DNA from 4 places in the Bacillus sp. OTU530 genome. Region 3 is predicted to be linked to each of the others. Evidence: riboswitches for the same ligand, from Rfam matches in the RefSeq annotation. Region 3 holds a riboswitch; each other region holds the start of a gene.
What was found. Region 3 has a riboswitch for S-adenosylmethionine ahead of AAHB12_RS18045 (hypothetical protein). Riboswitches for the same ligand answer to the same signal wherever they lie in the genome.
Positions count from the first base shown of each region.

Region 1: another riboswitch for S-adenosylmethionine. It lies ahead of AAHB12_RS19570 (methionine ABC transporter ATP-binding protein); the one in region 3 lies ahead of AAHB12_RS18045 (hypothetical protein).
Region 2: another riboswitch for S-adenosylmethionine. It lies ahead of AAHB12_RS14465 (phosphoadenylyl-sulfate reductase); the one in region 3 lies ahead of AAHB12_RS18045 (hypothetical protein).
Region 4: another riboswitch for S-adenosylmethionine. It lies ahead of metE (5-methyltetrahydropteroyltriglutamate--homocysteine S-methyltransferase); the one in region 3 lies ahead of AAHB12_RS18045 (hypothetical protein).

Region 1 is NZ_JASATP010000029.1:27,209-30,343, reverse strand. Features, by position in the region: gene gcvH (glycine cleavage system protein GcvH) at 1-97, shown strand, start outside; gene AAHB12_RS19585 (toprim domain-containing protein) at 387-731, shown strand; gene AAHB12_RS19580 (thioredoxin family protein) at 743-1,063, shown strand; gene AAHB12_RS19575 (hypothetical protein) at 1,151-1,495, shown strand; SAM riboswitch class I at 1,720-1,827, shown strand; gene AAHB12_RS19570 (methionine ABC transporter ATP-binding protein) at 1,926-2,954, shown strand; gene AAHB12_RS19565 (methionine ABC transporter permease) at 2,944-3,135, shown strand, end outside.
Region 2 is NZ_JASATP010000017.1:85,380-88,514, reverse strand. Features, by position in the region: gene AAHB12_RS14470 (inorganic phosphate transporter) at 1-911, opposite strand, end outside; gene AAHB12_RS14465 (phosphoadenylyl-sulfate reductase) at 934-1,635, opposite strand; SAM riboswitch class I at 1,789-1,894, opposite strand; gene lysA (diaminopimelate decarboxylase) at 2,368-3,135, opposite strand, start outside.
Region 3 is NZ_JASATP010000024.1:76,472-79,606, forward strand. Features, by position in the region: gene AAHB12_RS18040 (hypothetical protein) at 548-754, shown strand; gene AAHB12_RS18045 (hypothetical protein) at 851-1,186, opposite strand; SAM riboswitch class I at 1,257-1,363, opposite strand; tRNA gene AAHB12_RS18050 (tRNA-Cys) at 1,538-1,610, opposite strand; gene AAHB12_RS18055 (TauD/TfdA dioxygenase family protein) at 1,852-2,775, opposite strand.
Region 4 is NZ_JASATP010000002.1:35,046-38,180, reverse strand. Features, by position in the region: gene AAHB12_RS01550 (GNAT family N-acetyltransferase) at 1-37, shown strand, start outside; gene AAHB12_RS01545 (GNAT family N-acetyltransferase) at 107-595, shown strand; SAM riboswitch class I at 1,018-1,128, shown strand; cobalamin riboswitch at 1,241-1,433, shown strand; gene metE (5-methyltetrahydropteroyltriglutamate--homocysteine S-methyltransferase) at 1,594-3,135, shown strand, end outside.

The DNA.
Region 1 (3,135 bases), on a different contig from region 3:
AGGTGCGTGGATGGTAGTTGTTGAGCTTGCGGATGCAGCTGAGCTTGATAGCTTATTAACTGCTGAGCAATATGAGAAAATGACAAATCAAGGGTGAAGAATGAGGAGACGGACAAACCGTCTCCTTCTTGCTTTTTACACTTTAAAAAAATATAAATTTTCCAACGAGAAGTTAACTCGACATATCGGGACATTTTAGGAATAAAGTGTAAGTGCAACTACGTCTCTGTCTGCGCCTGCCGGTTTGCCAATCGACGAGTTTTCTTTAGCAAAATTGACAATATTTGCGTATGGTCAGTTTCGATAAAACAGGAAACAAGACGAAAAGAAAGAATATACTATATATTAAGGTTGTATCATAGTCTACATTAGTCGGGTGATGCACAGTGATGGAAATGGAAAAAGTGATAATTGTTGAGGGAAGATCCGATAAGAAGAAAATTGCAAATCTTATTAAAGAGCCTGTAGAAATCGTATGCACAAATGGAACGATCAGTTCATCTAAAATGGACGAATTTGTTGACAAGCTCTATGATAAAGAGGTGTACATACTGGTTGATGCAGATGAAGCAGGCGAGAAGCTTCGCAGGCAATTCAAGCGTGAATTCCCGCATGCAGAACATTTGTATATTGACCGTACGTACCGGGAAGTAGCGACAGCACCAGTGCAGCACCTTGCAAGCGTGTTGCTTGGAGCAGATATAGACGTGTATGCAGAATTTTTAAAGTAAGGATGACGTGAATGATTGAATGGACAGGGGAAGATGTGGAAAGCAACATTCAAGAGGAAGAAGCAACAGTTCTTTATGTGCAGACGCCCATGTGTGGAACGTGCCAGCTTGCGAAGAGGATGTTAACAGTTGTAGAGGCGGCGCTTGAGCTTACAGTCGGTACGGTCAATCTCAATTATGCTCCTTATTTGGCGGAGCGATATGAGATTGAAAGTGTGCCGTGCCTGCTTGTTTTCAAGCGCGGCATTGTTGCGAAACGAATGTACGCGTTCCAGTCAGTAGACTTTATTTATAATGAATTGCAAAAACTCGACATATTGCCTAAGAAATAAGAAGAAAATGTCGAGCTATTATTAAAGGGTTGCTCTGTGAATAAATGGAAAATATATACAACACCTTATTCACGAGGAGTGATGGAAATGACGTTACAAGCATTGTTGCGGTCGTTTGCAAATTATGCAAGCACTCAGCAGCATTTAGAGCCGCTTTTGCCTTTGGAGGAAAAGGTTATGTGTTTTCGGTTTAAGGAAGAAAGCTGTGCTTTAAAAATGTCACGCCATGAAATCACATTGTTAGAAGGAGTAAAGGGAACAGATACGATTACATTTTGGAAAGAAGAGGACTTACATAGTTTAGTAAGCGGTCTTGTTCGGTTACAACTGCTGCTAAGGTGGAAGGGAACGGAGTATATAGGATCATACCGAACACTTTTATTGGCAGAATCGCTGTTTCATATATGCAAGCCGTTAGAAAAGGGAGCTTAAATGCTCGCTTTTTTTTTTGCATATTTATATTTTTTTAAAAAATTTCAAAAATAATAATTTTCTGTATTTTAAGTATAGAGAAATGTATTAAAATCATGGCATAATTTACTTTATGAGTTTCTTAAAATAATAATTTATTATTGTTGACATAGATATGTGAGATTGATAGAATTTCAATGATATGATAAAACATGAAACACATCAGGTAATTTATATTTGATGTTCTCTTATCAAGAGAGGTGGAGGGACTGAGCCCTGTGAAGCCCGGCAACCGTCAGCACATGTTGAAATGGTGCCAATTCCTGCGAAGCGAATGCTTTGAGAGATGAGAGGAAAGGATATACGGCGATTGTTCGAAACCTTTCTGCTTGTCTGAAGCAGAGAGGTTTTTTTACTGTAAAATATGATGTAATGAAGAGGTGAGAGGATATTGATTCTACTAGAGAACGTCCAGAAAATCTACCGTTCAAAAAGTGGAACAGTTACAGCTGTTCATGATGCAAATTTAGAGATTCGCCAAGGAGAAATCTTTGGCATTATTGGATATAGCGGAGCTGGGAAAAGCTCATTAATACGTATGCTGAATCAGCTGGAAAAGCCCACTTCCGGCCGGATTACAGTGGCAGGGCGTCTCATTTCTGCGATTCGTGGCAAGGAGCTGCGCAAGGCTCGTCAAGAAATCGGGATGATTTTCCAGCATTTTAATCTTCTTTGGTCCCGTACGGTACGCGAAAACATAGCGTTTCCATTAGAAATCGCTGGGGTTCCAAAAGAAGCGCGCCAAAAACGTGTTGATGAACTTATTCGTTTGGTTGGACTAGAGGGACGGGGAGATGCGTATCCATCACAGCTTAGCGGCGGGCAAAAGCAACGTGTTGGCATAGCGCGTGCGCTTGCAAATAATCCAAAGGTACTGCTGTGTGATGAAGCAACATCTGCTCTTGATCCGCAAACAACAGATTCTATTTTGGATTTATTAGTTGATATTAATGAAAGACTCGGCTTGACGATTGTACTTATTACGCATGAGATGCATGTAATCCGAAAAATTTGCCATCGTGTGGCTGTTATTGAGAGCGGGAACATTGTGGAGCAAGGCGAAGTTCTGGAAGTATTCAAACATCCCAAACATGCAACAACCAAAAAGTTTGTGCAGCAGGTTACTGAATCAGATGAAGCAAGAGAAACAATTGGACAACTGCTTCATAAGTATCCAGACGGAAAGATTGTAAAATTAACATTTGTTGGTGATACTGCGGAGAAGCCCCTTATTACGGATTTGATTCGTCATTTTGAAGTGGATGTTAATATTTTGCAAGGAGAAATTTCCCAAACGCAAAAAGGCTCCTATGGGACATTGTTTGTTCAGCTTCAGGGTGAGAATGAGGAGATTGTAAGAGCCATTGCTTTTATTCGAGGTAAGATGGTAGAAGTTGAGGTGGTCGAATATGAACAATGAGTGGTTAGAGCTAATTAAATTGGAAAAACTAATCGATGCAACGCAAGAAACCATCTATATGACAGCTATTTCAGTTACAGTTACATTCATTCTAGGACTAGCATTAGGATTACTTTTGTTTTTAACTAATAAAGGTAATATGTGGGAAAATAAGGCTGTCAATACGGTGATTGGATTGTTT
Region 2 (3,135 bases), on a different contig from region 3:
GATAAAAACGGGGCAACAAACCACACCTTGAGCATTTGCGAAACAACGCGTTTTTGAAAGACCTTCTTGCCTTGCTGCGCGGAGCCCATGCCGATAATAGAAGATGATGTAATTTGTGCAATCGGCAATGGAATCCCAAATAAAGCTGCTGTAATCACGAGAAATGAGCTGGTAGCAGAAACAGAAATTCCTTCAATCAAAGAAACAGATGTAATTTTCTTCCCATTTGTTTCAAGAACTCGACTTCCTAAGAGAAAAGCTCCCAAGGCAACAAAAATACCACCTAAAAGCAACCCTGTTTCCACTGAAAGCAAATGAGCCCCAACTAACGGAGCAACTGCATTTGCTACGTTTTTCATTCCAGCTGAGTAGGCCTCGAAGAAACCTGTCACAATAACAAGAATTGTAAAAATTGGCTTCCATTTTCCTTTTTCTAAATCAGGATACTTGGAATTAAGCCTATGAATAAGCTTTCCAGCAACATAAGTAATACTGAAAGCTACTACAGGGGTGATAATCCAAAAAGCAACGATAAACAAAAGTTTCTCCACATACAATACTTGATATGCAATCCCCACCCCTGCAACAGCACCTATCGTAATCTCACTGGTAGAAAGCGGAATACCGAGAATATTTGCCGTAAATAAGGCAATTGTTGCTGCAAGTAATGTAATAATAACAATTTTTACTGTAAAGATATCCTCAGGAATAATGCCTGAGCTAATCGTTTTTGTAACCTTTTGGCCCCCAAATACAGAACCAGCAATGATAGCAGCGCCACATATGAGCAGCGCTACCCATTTCTTCTTAATGGCTCCTGAAGCATATGCGACCCCCATTGAGGCAGCTGCTCCACTCGCCCCTATATTCATCGCAAACAATAACGCTGCACAAAATGCGAGAGCTACCATATTTTCTTTTCCCCTTTACTTCTTACTGATGAAGCCCGCATTCTGTTTTACCTGTACCTGACCAACGTCCAGAGCGATCACTGCTGCCACCCTCTGAAGGACGTGTGCATACCTCACAGCCAATGCTCGGATAGCCGATATCATGAAGCGGATTGTACGGAAGGTCATGCTTGTATACATAACGCCATACTTCCTTCCATGTCCAATGAATCAGCGGACATACTTTGATAGAATGGAAACGGTGATCATGATTTAAAAACTGTACATTTTGGCGCGTCGGCGACTGCTCGCGGCGCAATCCAGAAATCCACGCCTTCCCTTGTGCAAGAGCCTTTTCAAGCGGAACAATCTTCCGAATATTGCAGCATGCGTTCGGGTTAGACTTCCATAATTCCGCACCATGCTCTGCCGCCTGCTCTTCTAGCGTAAGCTCTGGCTTTTGTAACACAATTTGAAGTCTTGGGAACCGTTCTTTCACTCTTTCAATTAATTCATACGTTTCTTTAAAATGAAGATCTGTATCTAAAAATACAACCTTTGCATCAGGCTTCACTTGATCAATTAAGTGCAGAAGAATCATCCCCTCTACACCAAAGCTGCATGCATAGACAACATCGTCTCCATAATGATCATACGCCCATCGTAAAACCGAAAGCGCACCTTTTGTTTCATCGTCCTCATTAAAATCAATGGCTGGTGCATCCCATGTTTCATATGTTAACATGTCATTTCCCCCTCTTTTGGTAACATCTATATTCCACTGCTATGTAGGAAGGAGCTGTCTTGTTCCGACGCTGCAGTAACCTTCCTAAAATACTCCCTATCCGTTTGCACTAAAAAAATCTTTCCATTTCGAAAAGACTTTCGAGGCGTCTTAACCTTATCTCTCAAAATGAGATTCCATTTTGACGGATTAGCACCTTGCATACATGCAGGTTGCCGGGTTTCATCGGGCCGTGTCCCTTCACCTCTCTGGATAAGTAATTAATTTGTATTGTATCACAATTACAGCTAATTGCAATCCTAGTTTTCTGATATGAATTATATTTTAAAAGAATTTTTGAAAATATGAAAATATATTGCAGTACACTTCTGATAAAGTTTATATGTTACTATTGCTCTGAAAACGCAGTAAGCCACCGTTTCTTCTCTATTGTAGGCGCCTTCTGCTATTACTTTTCCCTGTTTTCCAAAACTACACTTTCTCTTTCAATAAACATACAATTCCGAGTAAGTGAATAGGGAATTCATGTATTTCTGCCTGAAGCAACGGTTGCTCTGTAGGTTTGCACAGCTTGCTTTACCTCGGGAACAAAGCAAATGATAAGCACTTTTTCCGCGAAGGTCCCCTTGTGCGCAAGACTTGCGGCGATACAATTATGTTAATTTCTTACAAAAATAGGCGAACAACGTACTGTTGTCCGCCTATTTTTTAATTTTTTTCATCCTCTTGCTTTCATACGAGCTCACTTGCTCGAATACGATCCTTTTGTACAAGGTCTTCTAATGTTTCCCGCTCCACAACAACTTGCGCTTTTCCGTCCTTTGCAAATACAACTGCAGGGCGCGCGATACGGTTATAGTTATTTGCCATTGAATATCCGTATGCCCCTGTGCAAGAAATCGCAAGTAAATCCCGTGACGCCGCTTCTGGAAGCTCTATATCCCAAAGCAGCATATCGCCGCTTTCGCAGCACTTGCCGGCAATCGATACAACTTCCTTCGACTCTTCATTTGCTCGATTCGCCAAAATTGCCTCATACTTTGCACCGTACAACGCAGGGCGTATATTATCTGTCATTCCGCCATCCACGGCCACGTATTTACGAATACCTGGGATGTCTTTAATAGAACCGATTGTATACAACGTTGTGCCAGCATCACCGACGATGCTGCGGCCTGGCTCAATCCAAATTTCCGGCAGAGGATAATTACGCTGTGTAAACTGCTCGCGCACCGCATCAGTCATCTCTTTAATATATTGTACGGCTGGGAGCGGCGTATCGCCTTCTGTATAGCGAATGCCAAAACCGCCTCCGAGATTTAAAATCGGCATTGTATGTCCTGTTTCGGAGCGAACAGTATCTACAAATGTTGCTAATACTTCGACTGCACGAACAAATCCATCCGTTTCAAAAATTTGGGAACCGATATGAGAATGGATGCCAAGCACATTGTAGTACGGCTTCGTTACAGCATGCTTCACCGCCTGCAGCGCCTGTCC
Region 3 (3,135 bases):
ATTTTCTTATGCCTAAAAAAGTGACAACAGTTTGTAACTATACTCGTGATGGCATGCTTTGCCATTCGAGAGCAGGAGAATGCTCATTTGCACTCGAAAACATGTTATCCTGCCAACAAGACCTTTACGCTGCAACACGGTCTTGATTTGGGGATAAGATGAATACTCAGGCGTAATATTCTAAAAATCTACCTAATTTAGGTGGATTTTTAGAGTTGGCGTGGAAAATCAAAGCGGATTCCAGTAAAACAATATAGAAAATTACATTTTAAATAAAAGTAAAAGTATTAAATGTAAGTAAAATAGTATAATTTTGGATTGAAAGTTACATATTTCCATTATATAATCAATATTGGGTAAATAAGGAAACGCTGACTTGACGACAAGAGGCGCATAAAAAGTTCACAAGTATGATAGTAATTTGATTTGCATGATCCAGTACTATAATGTTGCTGCAACAAATCAATTACTAGGTACGTTTGCGGAACTTTTTATGCGCTTTTTATTTCCTGTTTATTCAATACATATATCTGGGGAGGAATGTAAAATGGAAAAAATGTGTATGCAGATGATGATGATGGCGTGTATGGAAAGAATGATGTGTGAAATGAATTGTATGAAAATGACGATGGATAAGATGTGTGATATGAACATGGACATGCCTATGGATCAAATGATGTCTAAAATGCAAGAATGTGATGAGATGATGACATCTATGATGAATATGATGGTTACTATGAAAGAAAAATGCTAATAAGCATAGAAAAAGTACCTTATCTTAATAGATAGGGTACTTTTTCTATCAATACTCATCATTGTATAAAATATCTAAACCAAATTGTTTTGTCTACTATATAATCTTTGGAGGCTGATTTTTCGCTAAATGAATTTCACGTCCTAATGAAATGCGCTGCTGTTTCAGTTTCAAAACTTTATCTTGTAAATAGCTATTAGAAGGTTGACTTCTTATTTGATTGTAAAGAGTAAGAATTTCTTCATTAAGATGTTTGTATTTTTCTAAAAGATTATCAAGCGCGAAGGATTGATTTTCTTTCTGAACCTCGTTATGGAAATTTTGGAGTTTTTCCATAATTTCTTGTTGCCATGATGTATCATTGATGCTTTCGGCATACAAGTACAAATCTAAATAATCGTTTACCTCCAACTGTGTCTCTCTGATGCTCATTAAAGATTCCCCTTTCTAATACGAAAACCCTCTTCCTAAGAAGAGGGTTTTCGTATTAGAAAGACACCTCTCCTTATCTTCCAAAGCTAAGCTTTGCTGGAATTAGCACCATACAAAATCAAGCATGTGGTTGCTGAGGTTTCACAGGGCCAGTCCCTCCACCTCTCTGGATAAGAGATTTTCACTTTTTTATTTAATTACTTATTATTCTAATTGATATACTTGGAATTGTCAATGGGATCGTATTCCCAAGTTAGGATTTGTCCACTTTACGCAAAGTCGGGAAGTGGCGGGTAGTTCAATAGTGAACTATAAAATGTACAAAAAGGCCCTTAACAAAATAAACGTAGGAGGGAGTACCTGGATTCGAACCAGGGAAATAAAGGTTTTGCAGACCCATGCCTTACCACTTGGCTATACCCCCTTAAGAAACGGCGGGTAAAACGTATTCCCGCCTAAGCTTACTCTAACTACAGTGGGTGTTACTTATCGGTTTCTTAACAGTAAGTCGTTAAGTGTTTTTCATATAATCTCGTACATACAGTTAGCGAAAAGCTTTGTATTTTACCATTATCCGATTTCATTCCGATAGCGGAATTATTCGGCACTTTCTCCATGGGACTTAGTAACAGAAATGAATTTGTATCATATGGAACAAGTTTTAATTACGCTTTATTCGGGAGATTCGTCGCTTTCTTTCGAGTAACACTGCGTCGGCCATCAATACTAACAGGTACATCGCCATCTATCGTGATCCGTCGTACTACACGATGCTGATCGCCATAATCATTAATTGCATAATGCTGTGTTGCTCGATTATCCCAAATTGCCACATCTCCAACATTCCAGTGCCAGCGCACAGTGTTCTCTAGCTGAGTAATGTATCCTTGTAAGATTGAAAACAGATGGGCTGAGTCAGATGATGATAAGCCTAGAAATTTCTTGAAGAAATGTCCCAGCACAAGTGTGCGCTCTCCTGTCTCCGGATGAACCCGTACGACTGGATGCTCAGTCTCGTATAAAGTGGAGGTAAATACTTCACGATAGCGTTTCTCGTCTTCTGATGAAACATTATTGCGGTTTCTCGCATAGTCATATTCATTGCTGTGCAGGGCCCAGAGGCGATCGGCAAGATCACGCAGCTCCGGAGGAAGACTTTGATAAGCGGCTGCGGTATTTGCCCAGACGGTATCACCGCCAGCAGATGGAATGACAACAGCACGAAGAGTTGCAATCTGTGGATATGCGTCCACGAATGTTACATCTGTGTGCCAGGAGTTAGCACGTCCGCCATGAGCGGAATCAAGCTCAAGCACGTAATCAGTATTCTGTTTCGTAGGTACGGTTGGATGGGCAACTGGATTTCCTAATAATCGGGCAAATGATTCTTGTCCTTCATCATCAAGATGATTCTGACCACGGAAGAAAATTACCTTGTGCCGCAACAAAGCTTGACGAATCTCATGAACTGTCGAGGTGTCAAGATCCGCAGATAGACGAATCCCGCTGATCTCTGCGCCAATTCGACCTGCTATCGGATGAATCTCCAAACCTTTATTAGTGTGGTGACTTTTATCAATTACGCTCATAATGAATACCTCCTGATTAATTTGTTTGGCCAGTGCCGGAAATGCCGTTACCTGAACACATGTGGATTTCTTAATATTACTGATTGGCTTTTATTTACATCATCCTTCCTTATGGACCGATAAAGCTTGGATAAACAAAGGAGGCCAGAGCATAGCTCTGGCCTCCAGGTGTCTGGTCGGCATATTTTCTATAGGTGTCAAAGTAGTTTAATCCGATCGGGTTAGTCAATATATTAGAGCTTATGGAGGATACTGTCAAGGGATAAGATATAAAAAAATCACTCTTACAAGTTATTAATTTTTTATTCTTATAAAGAGTGAGAATCGGCATGGAAGCAAAGGAACTTTTTACTGAACTTA
Region 4 (3,135 bases), on a different contig from region 3:
TATGGCCTTAATTCTTGAAGGGCATAGTCTAAAATAATTTAAATCTTGTATACTAAATGCTCCTCTCTTTAGAGAGATCTGTATTAACTTGCGGAAGGAGATAAAAATGATTTGTCTGGCAGAGGCAAAAGATGCACATTTAGTTCATGCAGTTACGATGGCTGCATTTGAGGAGTATCGACATATAGACATTCCCTCAAGTGCTTTAAGCGAAACAGTACATTCCATCCAGGAATCGTTATCTCACAATAAGGAACAAGCCTGTTTATACATACAAGATGAAACTACAATTGGCTCAGCAAAATTCTCATTAAATGAGAATTCCCTTTATTTTTCTCGCCTCTCTGTTTCTCCACAGGAACGAGGAAAAGGCATCGCAAAATCCATGCTTTCATGGCTAGAGACATATGCCCGCCAACACGGCAAGCGAGAAGTTCTCTGCCAAGTACGTATGTCTGTCCCGCAAAATATAAAATTATATGAATCTGTTGGATATGTGATATGCGGTGAAGAAGTAGTGATAAAACCAAACGGAAGTGAAGTAAACACTGCATTCATGAAAAAAATATTTGAAGGACGATTAAAAACTATCTAACAAAACCGTCCGCTTTTGAGTGCTTACGTTAAGCTGTAACCATTCGTAAAATATTAAGGGTTGTCTCCATTCTAAAAGGTCTGAACCTACTATTACATCCTAATACGGTACTCAAAAAAAGCAGCAACGACACCCCATATAGGTATCGTTGCTGCTTTACATATTTTATGCACGTATTGTTTGGTTTGCTACAAGCTTTTCATGAAAAAGTTTTGCTGCTTCAACTGTATACCTCATCAGTGATCTTACATCACACAAAAATTATATTTATAAAATAAATAAGTAAGTATCGAGTACAAGTTATTTTATATTCGTATAAACGGATGAGAAAAACTATCCAATCGGCGAGTTTTCTTTAAAATTCTTTTTGACAGCCTGTGTATCTCATGCTAAGATGACTATCATATTCAAAATATTAAAAACTCTTATTGAGAGTGGTGGAGGGACTGGCCCTGTGAAGCCCGGCAACCATTTGACAGTTTTGTTGAAAAGGTGCTAATTCCCGCAAAGCAGATTGCTTTGACAAATAAGAGAGGATTTCATAAATAATGAATACCTCTCTATTGGGAATAGAGAGGTTATTTATATTTAGGAAGAGGTAAACTAAGGGCGGGTCGAGACCCAGCCGCTTGTCTTATTAAAATTTCATAAGAAAATGCATCAGGTGCTGTGTGAATGATTCACTCAGCTTAAAAGGGAAGACCGGTGAAATTCCGGCACGGTCCCGCCACTGTGATGGGGAGCGACTTATCAATGAACCACTGTTTCATATTGAAATGGGAAGGGATAAGAAGCGATGAACCTAAGTCAGGAGACCTGCCTGTTGTGTGCGCTTATACTCTACGTGGACATAGAGAGGAGTGAGGAATACGTGTTGGGAAAATCAGGATATCTCAACTCTAGTTAACTATGCGTATAAATCTCTCTTTTCTATTTAGAAAAGGGAGATTTTTTAGTTGGGGATAAACTACAAACATACAAGGAGTGTAAAACATACGATGAATACAGTAAAAAGCTCAAATTTAGGATATCCAAGAATTGGTGAAAAGCGTGAATGGAAACAAGCACTTGAACAGTTTTGGGCAGGGAAACTAGAAAAAGAAGAGTTTTTAAAACAAATTGAGGAGATTCGTCTACAGCATCTTCAGAAGCAGCATGAACAAGGAATTGACCTGATCCCGGTTGGAGACTTTAGCTTGTATGATCACGTGCTTGATACAGCGGTTATGTTCGGATTAGTGCCACAACGCTTTGAATATAGCGGAGGTAAGGTATCACTTGAGACGTATTTTAATATAGCACGAGGCACGACAGGTGCGGTTGCATCTGAAATGACAAAATGGTTTAACACAAACTATCACTATATTGTTCCCGAGCTGGGCGAAGCAGTGCCTGCTCTTGTCGAAAACCGTCCACTTCAATTCTATAAAGAGGCGAAACAAAAGCTTAATATTGCTGGAAAGCCAGTAATATTAGGACCTGTAACATTTGTAAAGCTTTCAAAAGGCTATCAAAGAGGTGAATTTAAAACCGTCGTGAATCAATTTGTACCGCTTTATGCTGACATTTTACGTGAATTACAGCAAGAAGGAGTAGAGTGGGTACAAATCGATGAACCGATTTTAGCAACTACGATTTCAAAAGAAGAGCTTGCATTATTCAACGAGGTTTATCAAGCATTACATGAAGCAGCGCCAAACATAAAGGTGATTTTGCAAACGTATTTTGAGAGCATTGAACATTATGAAGAGGTTATCTCACTTCCTGTTCAAGGAATTGGACTTGATTTTGTACATGATGCCGGCCAGAATCTTGCGGCTTTGAAGCAGTACGGTTTCCCACAAGATAAGGTGCTTGCAGCTGGAGTCATTGATGGACGCAACATATGGCGTGCGAATCTAGATGATAAGTTTTCTGTTCTTGCGGAGATTACAGAGGTCGTTTCAAAAGATCATCTCATTGTACAGCCTTCATCAAGCTTATTGCATGTGCCTGTGACAGTGAAAAACGAAGAAGCGCTCGATGAGATCTTAACAGGTGCATTAGCGTTTGCTGATGAAAAATTACATGAAATTGTTGTACTTACAAAAGGACTGCAAGAAGGAAAAGAAGCGATACAGACAGAAATCACTGCGAGTGTAGAAGCTATCAAAGCATTAAATCAATCATCAGTTCGAAACAATACAGAAGTTCAGGAAGCGATTCGCAGCCTGCATACGTATAAAGCAGATCGCCAAGCACCGTTTAGCGTACGCCAAGGCTTGCAAGAAGAAGCTTTTGAATTACCGCTGCTTCCAACTACAACAATTGGTAGCTTCCCGCAAACACAAGAAGTCAGAAAACAGCGTTTGAAATGGCGCAAAGGCGAGCTGACTAATGCAGAATATGAAACATATATAAAAGCAGAAATTAAAAAGTGGATCGACATTCAAGAAGAGCTTGGTCTAGATGTGTTTGTACATGGAGAGTTTGAACGTACAGACATGGTTGAATATTTCGGTGAGAAATTAGCCGGCTTCCAATTTACGAAATTTGCTTGG